3 regions of the Pseudomonas sp. A genome follow, and region 2 is predicted to be linked to each of the others. Evidence: predicted binding sites of a transcription regulator. Region 2 holds the regulator's gene; each other region holds the start of a gene.
What was found. Region 2 encodes FliA, which starts transcription of late flagellar genes. Its sites were predicted from a motif close to CTAAAGTTTNNNNNNNNNNNGCCGNTAA; they were not measured.
Positions count from the first base shown of each region.

Region 1 (2,199 bases), 1.3 Mb from region 2:
TGGCATCGACCGTGGCGTCGATCTGCGCCTGGGTGCGTTCGAGGGTGCGGTCGTGCTCGTGCTGCAGTTCGATCTGCTTGGAGCACAAGTTCAGGGCAGCCAGCACCAGCAGCTTGTCGCCGATCAGGGTCGGGTAGTTGCGCTTGGTTTCGGCCAGCGCGACGTTGAGCATGCGCACGGCCTGGGAGAGGGTTTCTTCCTGGCCTTCGGGTGCCTTGAGCGAATAGTCGTTGCCCAGGATCGACACGACATTGACCGGCTGCGCTTGCAGTCTCATGCGTTCACGACACCTGCGCTGGCGCGCTCGACCAGGGCCTGGATGCGGGCGGCGGTGGCGCCGTGCTTCTCTTCCTGCTCCATCAGCGACAACTGCAGGCTGTCGTTCTCTTCCTTGGCCTGGGCCAGTTCCTGGCCGAGGCTGGCGTTCTGCTCGGCCAGTTGCGCGTTCTTGTGCATCAGGTCGCTGACCAGTTGCTCGAGTTGATTCAGGGAAGTTTCCAACATGCGTCTATCTCGGGTTGTTGCAAAGGGCGCACACGATAAGGAAAAACCGCCGCCCCCGCCATTAAATATCGGATTCAAAAGGTGTTTGCCTGGTTCAGGTTGACCCAGGATCGGCCCCCTTGTTCCGACCTGGATCAACCGCTGGTCAGGAAAATAGTTAGCTGCCTCACAATTTTTGCATTGCGGACTCAAGACTGGCCGGTCACGACCGATAGGCAGGCAGGTCTTCTTCCGTCGCATGGATCGCGGCACCTCTTCTGCCTTGGGAACTGCCTCCATGTCCTTACGCAATATGAATATCGCGCCGCGCGCGCTGCTCGGGTTCGCCGTGATCGGCCTGCTGATGCTGGGCCTCGGCGTGTTCTCGCTGATTCAAATGGGCAACATCCGCCAGGCCGGGGTGACCATCGAGGAAATCAGCGTGCCCAGCATCAAGACCCTCGACGAGCTGACCGCGCTCAACCTGCGCCTGCGCACCCTGTCCTACCGCCTGCTGCTCAACCGCGAACCGGCCACCCAGCAGGACACCCTGCGCCTGCTGGACGAGCGCAACGCGCAGATCGACAAGGCCCGCCGCGCCTACGAGCCGCTGGTAACCGCCGCCGACGAGAAAGCCGCCTTTGACCAGTACGGCCTGCTGCTCAACCAGTACCGCCAGCTCGAGGCACGCATGCGCACGCTGAGCCAGGCCGGCGACCTCGACGCCCTGCGCGACCTGCTCAACCGCGACCTGCTGGACAACTCCGAGCAGATCAACAAGATCATGGACACTCTGGTGCGCATCAACACCGACCAGACCAGCGCCACCAACGCCCAGGCCGCCGAGCAGTACAGCGGTGCCTTCGGCCTGGTGATCAGCCTGCTGGTGGCCGCCACGGTGCTGACCCTGCTGTTCGCCTTCCTGCTCACCCGCAGCATCGTCAAGCCCATCGATGAGGCGCTGAAGTCCGCCGAGCAGATCGCCGAGGGCGACCTCACCCACCACATCGATGCCGAGGGCACCGACGAGGCCGCGCGCCTGCTCAAGGCCATGGCCAAGATGCAGGACAAGCTGCGCGACACCCTGCAGCTGATCGCCGGTTCCGCCACCCAGCTGGCCTCCGCCGCTGAAGAGCTGAACAGCGTCACCGACGAAAGCGCCCGGGGCCTGCAGCAGCAGAACAACGAGATCGAGCAGGCCGCCACCGCTGTCACCGAGATGACCAGCGCGGTCGAGGAAGTGGCGCGCAACGCGGTGAGCACCTCCGAGGCCTCCAGCGAAGCCAGCCGTTCGGCCGGCGATGGCCGTGACCTGGTGATGGAGACCGTGGGCGCCATCGAGCGCATGAGCGGCGACGTGCAGTCCACCGCCAAGCTGATTACCCACCTGGCCGAGCAGTCCCGCGATATCGGCAAGGTACTCGACGTGATCCGCGGCCTGGCCGACCAGACCAACCTGCTGGCGCTCAACGCCGCCATCGAGGCCGCCCGTGCTGGCGAGGCCGGTCGTGGCTTCGCCGTGGTCGCCGACGAGGTGCGCGCCCTGGCCCACCGCACCCAGCAGTCCACCAGCGAGATCGAGCGGATGATCGGCAGCATCCAGGGCGGCACCGAGCAGGCCGTGGACTCGATGCGCACCAGCACCGAGCGCGCCGAGTCGACCCTGAACATCGCCCGTGGCGCGGGCCTGGCGCTGGACACCATCGCCGGCGCGGT
Region 1 covers NZ_CM149873.1:415,531-417,729, forward strand. The annotation lists gene AC0MAZ_RS01905 (cell division protein ZapA) at 1-277, opposite strand, end outside; gene AC0MAZ_RS01910 (hypothetical protein) at 274-504, opposite strand; gene AC0MAZ_RS01915 (methyl-accepting chemotaxis protein) at 782-2,199, shown strand, end outside.
Region 1: the regulator FliA is predicted to act here: its motif matches at 692-719, upstream of AC0MAZ_RS01915 (methyl-accepting chemotaxis protein).

Region 2 (2,199 bases):
CGCGGTCGCGGGTCTGGTTCAGTTGGTGGATCAGCTGCACCGCATCACCGAACCGGCCGCGCTCGAGGCTCTCGACCAGCTCCTGGGCATGCTTCTTCAGGGTTGATTCAAACTCACCCAAAGAGTTGTTGGTTGACTCCATTGCGCCCCCCAGACGTGACTCAGCCGTTGACGCGTTCGAAGATCTTCTCGATCTTTTCTTTCAGCGCCAGGGCGGTGAAAGGCTTGACCACATAGCCGTTTACGCCGGCCTGGGCAGCTTCGATGATCTGCTCGCGCTTGGCTTCGGCGGTGACCATCAACACCGGCAGGTGCTTGAGGCGCTCGTCGGCACGGACCGCGCGCAGCAGGTCGATACCGGTCATGCCCGGCATGTTCCAGTCGGTTACCAGGAAGTCAAAGTGCTCACTGGTGAGCATCGGCAGTGCCGTGTTGCCGTCATCGGCTTCCTTGACGTTGGTGAAACCCAGATCACGCAACAGGTTCTTGATGATCCGCCGCATCGTCGAGAAGTCGTCAACGATGAGGATTTTCATGTCTTTGTTCAATTAGACCTCCAAGCAGTCTTAAACGCGCTCGGCGCCGAGCGCGCACTCAATCAATTCGGCACCACAAAAAAACGACTGCATCGAACCTTGGCTCAACGCGCCCGCCATTCACCCAGGCGACTGCGCAGACGTGCCGCGCACTGGCTGTGCAACTGGCTGACACGCGATTCGCTGACCCCCAGCACCTCACCAATTTCCTTGAGGTTCAGCTCTTCGTCGTAGTACAGCGCCAGCACCAGGCGCTCGCGTTCCGGCAGGTTGGCGATCGCCTCGGCCAATGCGGCCTGGAAGCGCTCGTCCTCCAGGTCCCGCGCCGGCTCCAGCTGGTTGCTGGCGCCATCCTCGTGCAGCCCCTCGTGTTCGCCGTCCTGCAGCAGGTCGTCGAAACTGAACAGGCGACTGCCCAGGGTGTCGTTCAAAATCCCGTAGTAATCATCGAGACTCAATTGGAGTTCGGCAGCAACCTCGTGATCTTTAGCGTCGCGCCCCGTCTTTGCTTCAACGCAGCGAATCGCGTCGCTGACCATGCGCGTGTTGCGGTGCACCGAGCGTGGCGCCCAGTCACCCTTGCGCACCTCGTCGAGCATGGCGCCGCGGATGCGGATACCGGCATAGGTCTCGAAACTGGCGCCCTTGCTGGCATCGTATTTGTTGGCCACTTCCAGCAGGCCGATCATCCCGGCCTGGATCAGGTCCTCGACCTGGACGTTGGCTGGCAGGCGCGCCAGCAGGTGGTAGGCGATACGCTTGACCAGTGGCGCGTAGCGTTCGATCAGCTCGTACTGAGCGTCCTTGGCGGCCTTGCTGTACATCTTGAAACCACTCGCGTTCATAACACTGGCCCTGCACTGGTGGGCTGCACCAGGCGCTCGACGAAGAATTCCAGGTGCCCGCGCGGGTTGGCAGGCAACGGCCAGCTGTCGACCTTCTGCGCGATGGCCTTGAACGCCAGCGCGCACTTGGAGCGCGGGAAGGCCTCGTAGACCGCCCGCTGCTTCTGCACGGCCTTGCGCACACACTCGTCGTACGGCACGGCGCCGACGTATTGTAGGGCGACGTCGAGGAAGCGGTCGGTGACCTTGGTCAACTTGGCGAACAGGTTGCGCCCTTCCTGCGGGCTCTGGGCCATGTTGGCCAGCACGCGGAACCGATTCATCCCGTAGTCGCGGTTGAGCAGCTTGATCAGGGCGTAGGCGTCGGTGATCGAGGTGGGCTCGTCACACACCACCAGCAACACTTCCTGGGCCGCGCGGACAAAGCTGACCACCGAGTCACCAATACCCGCAGCGGTGTCGATCACCAGCACGTCGAGGTTGTCGCCGATCTCGCTGAAGGCCTGGATCAGGCCAGCGTGCTGGGCGGGCGCCAGGTGCACCATGCTCTGGGTGCCGGACGCCGCCGGGACGATGCGCACGCCGCCGGGGCCCTGCAGCAGCACATCGCGCAGCTCGCAGCGGCCTTCGATGACGTCGGCCAGGGTGCGCTTGGGCGTGAGCCCCAGCAGAACGTCGACATTGGCCAGGCCCAGGTCGGCGTCCAGCAACATGACCCGGCGGCCGAGTTCGGCCAGCGCCAGGGACAGGTTCACTGAAACGTTAGTCTTGCCGACGCCACCTTTGCCACCGGTCACGGCGATCACCTGTACGGGATG
Region 2 covers NZ_CM149873.1:4,923,229-4,925,427, forward strand. The annotation lists gene AC0MAZ_RS21990 (protein phosphatase CheZ) at 1-142, opposite strand, end outside; gene AC0MAZ_RS21995 (chemotaxis response regulator CheY) at 162-536, opposite strand; gene fliA (RNA polymerase sigma factor FliA) at 641-1,381, opposite strand; gene fleN (flagellar synthesis regulator FleN) at 1,378-2,199, opposite strand, start outside.

Region 3 (2,199 bases), 2.8 Mb from region 2:
TGCGCTGTTCGAACGCCTCGGCGTACATCTCGATGGCGGCATAAGCGGTGTAGCAGCCGGCGCAGCCGCAGGCGGCTTCCTTGGCATGCTTGGCGTGGGGCGCCGAGTCGGTGCCGAGGAAGAACTTCGGGTTGCCGCTGGTGGCGGCATCCAGCAGCGCCACCTGATGGGTGTTGCGCTTGAGGATCGGCAGGCAGTAGAAGTGCGGGCGGATACCGCCAACCAGCATGTGGTTGCGGTTGTACAGCAGGTGCTGGGCGGTGATGGTCGCACCGACGTTGGCCGGCGCTTCGCTGACGAACTGCGCGGCGTCGCTGGTGGTGATGTGTTCGAACACCACCTTCAGGGTCGGGAAGCGTTCGACCAGGCGGCGCATGTGCTCGTCGATGAAGCGTTTCTCGCGGTCGAACACGTCGATCTCGCTGCGCGTGACTTCACCGTGCACCAGCAAGGGCATGCCGGTTTCGGCCAGGGCCTCGATCGCCGGGAAGATATTGTCGATGCTGGTCACGCCCGAATCGGAGTTGGTGGTGGCGCCGGCCGGGTAGAGCTTGGCGGCGTACACGATCCCGCTGGCCTTGGCGGCACGCACATCGTCGGCGCTGGTGCGGTCGGTGAGATAGAGCACCATCAGTGGCTCGAAGCGGCTGCCGGCGGGGCGTGCGGCAAGGATGCGCTCACGGTAGGCGGCGGCCTCGACGGCGTTGCGCACCGGCGGAACCAGGTTAGGCATGATGATGGCACGGGCGAAGGTGCGCGCCACGTCACCGACGGTGTGGGGCAGGACGGCACCATCGCGCAGATGGATGTGCCAGTCGTCGGGGCGCAGGAGGGTCAGGCGATCGGACATTGGAGATTCCAGGCGGGTCGAACTCAGAAGCCAATGCTACCGGAAAACCCCTGTTCGAGCACGGCTATCAAGTTTTCCGACGGGCGACCGATAGCGTTCAGGTAAGTCGTCGGAATTTGTGGAGCCGCCCGTGCGCCAGCGTTACCTAGCCCTGTTCACCCTCGTTGCCAGCCTGCCGGCCGGAGCAATGACCTTCCAGACCCGCGTGGAGAACGTCGCCTGGAAAGTCGAGGGTGACCAGTTCGAATGTCGCCTGATCCAGCCGATCGACGGTATCGGCAGCGGTGAGTTCGTGCGCCGTGCCGGCGAGCAGCCGACCTTCCAGCTGCGTTCGGACAGCAATGTCCTGGGCGCTGGCTCCGCCACCCTGCTGGCCGCCGCCGCGCCCTGGCAGCCCGGGCGCGGCGACATCAACCTCGGTGCGGTGCACATGGCCCGTACCGGCGTGCTGTTCACCTCCAGCCAGGGGCAGGCCAGCCGCCTGATCAACGGCCTGCTCGATGGTCGCAGCACCGTGGTGCGCAACTACCGGGGCGAAGGTGGTCGGCCGATGGAAGTGCATGTGATGCCGGTCAGCTTCGCCAAGGCCTACAGCGACTACCAACTGTGCGCCGCCAAGCTGCTGCCGATGAACTACGACCAGATCCGCCAGACCCAGGTCGGCTTCCCCGGCGGCGGGATCGAGCTGGACAGCTCGGCGCGCGCCCGTCTGGATGTGCTGCTCGACTACCTGAAGGCCGATCCGACGGTCAACCACATCGAACTCAACGGCCACTCCGACAACAGCGGCAATCGCCTGACCAACCGCGACACCTCCCGCCGACGGGCCCTGGCGGTGGCCGACTACCTCAAGGCCCATGGCGTGCCGGAAGAGCAGATCAGCGTACGCTTCCACGGCGAACGCTATCCGTTGGCGAAGAACAACAGTGCCGCCAACCGGGCGCGCAACCGTCGGGTGAACATCCAGCTCGAGCGTGTAACGCCGGTCGAGAAGCCGGTGGAGAAACCAGCAGCGCAGGTGCCCCCGTCGGCCCCGGCACCCGCCGCCACGCCTGCGCCAACGACGCCTGCAGCCGCTGCCACGCCGTCCGCTCCAGCGAAATCCTGAGTGCGACAGCGGGTCGCGCTCTCGACAATTCCTGTCGCTTTGTCGTCACAAGCTGTCGCCCCATTGTAAATTTTTCAGCAACGCCGGTAGAATCATCCGCTTTCCGTACAACCCCGTGGAGTGATGGCATGGCGGACGTAAAAAAGGTCGTATTGGCGTATTCCGGCGGCCTTGATACTTCGGTGATTCTCAAGTGGCTGCAGGACACCTACAACTGTGAAGTGGTGACCTTCACCGCTGA
Region 3 covers NZ_CM149873.1:2,151,137-2,153,335, forward strand. The annotation lists gene pyrC (dihydroorotase) at 1-850, opposite strand, end outside; gene AC0MAZ_RS09720 (flagellar protein MotY) at 981-1,958, shown strand; gene AC0MAZ_RS09725 (argininosuccinate synthase) at 2,087-2,199, shown strand, end outside.
Region 3: the regulator FliA is predicted to act here: its motif matches at 917-944, upstream of AC0MAZ_RS09720 (flagellar protein MotY).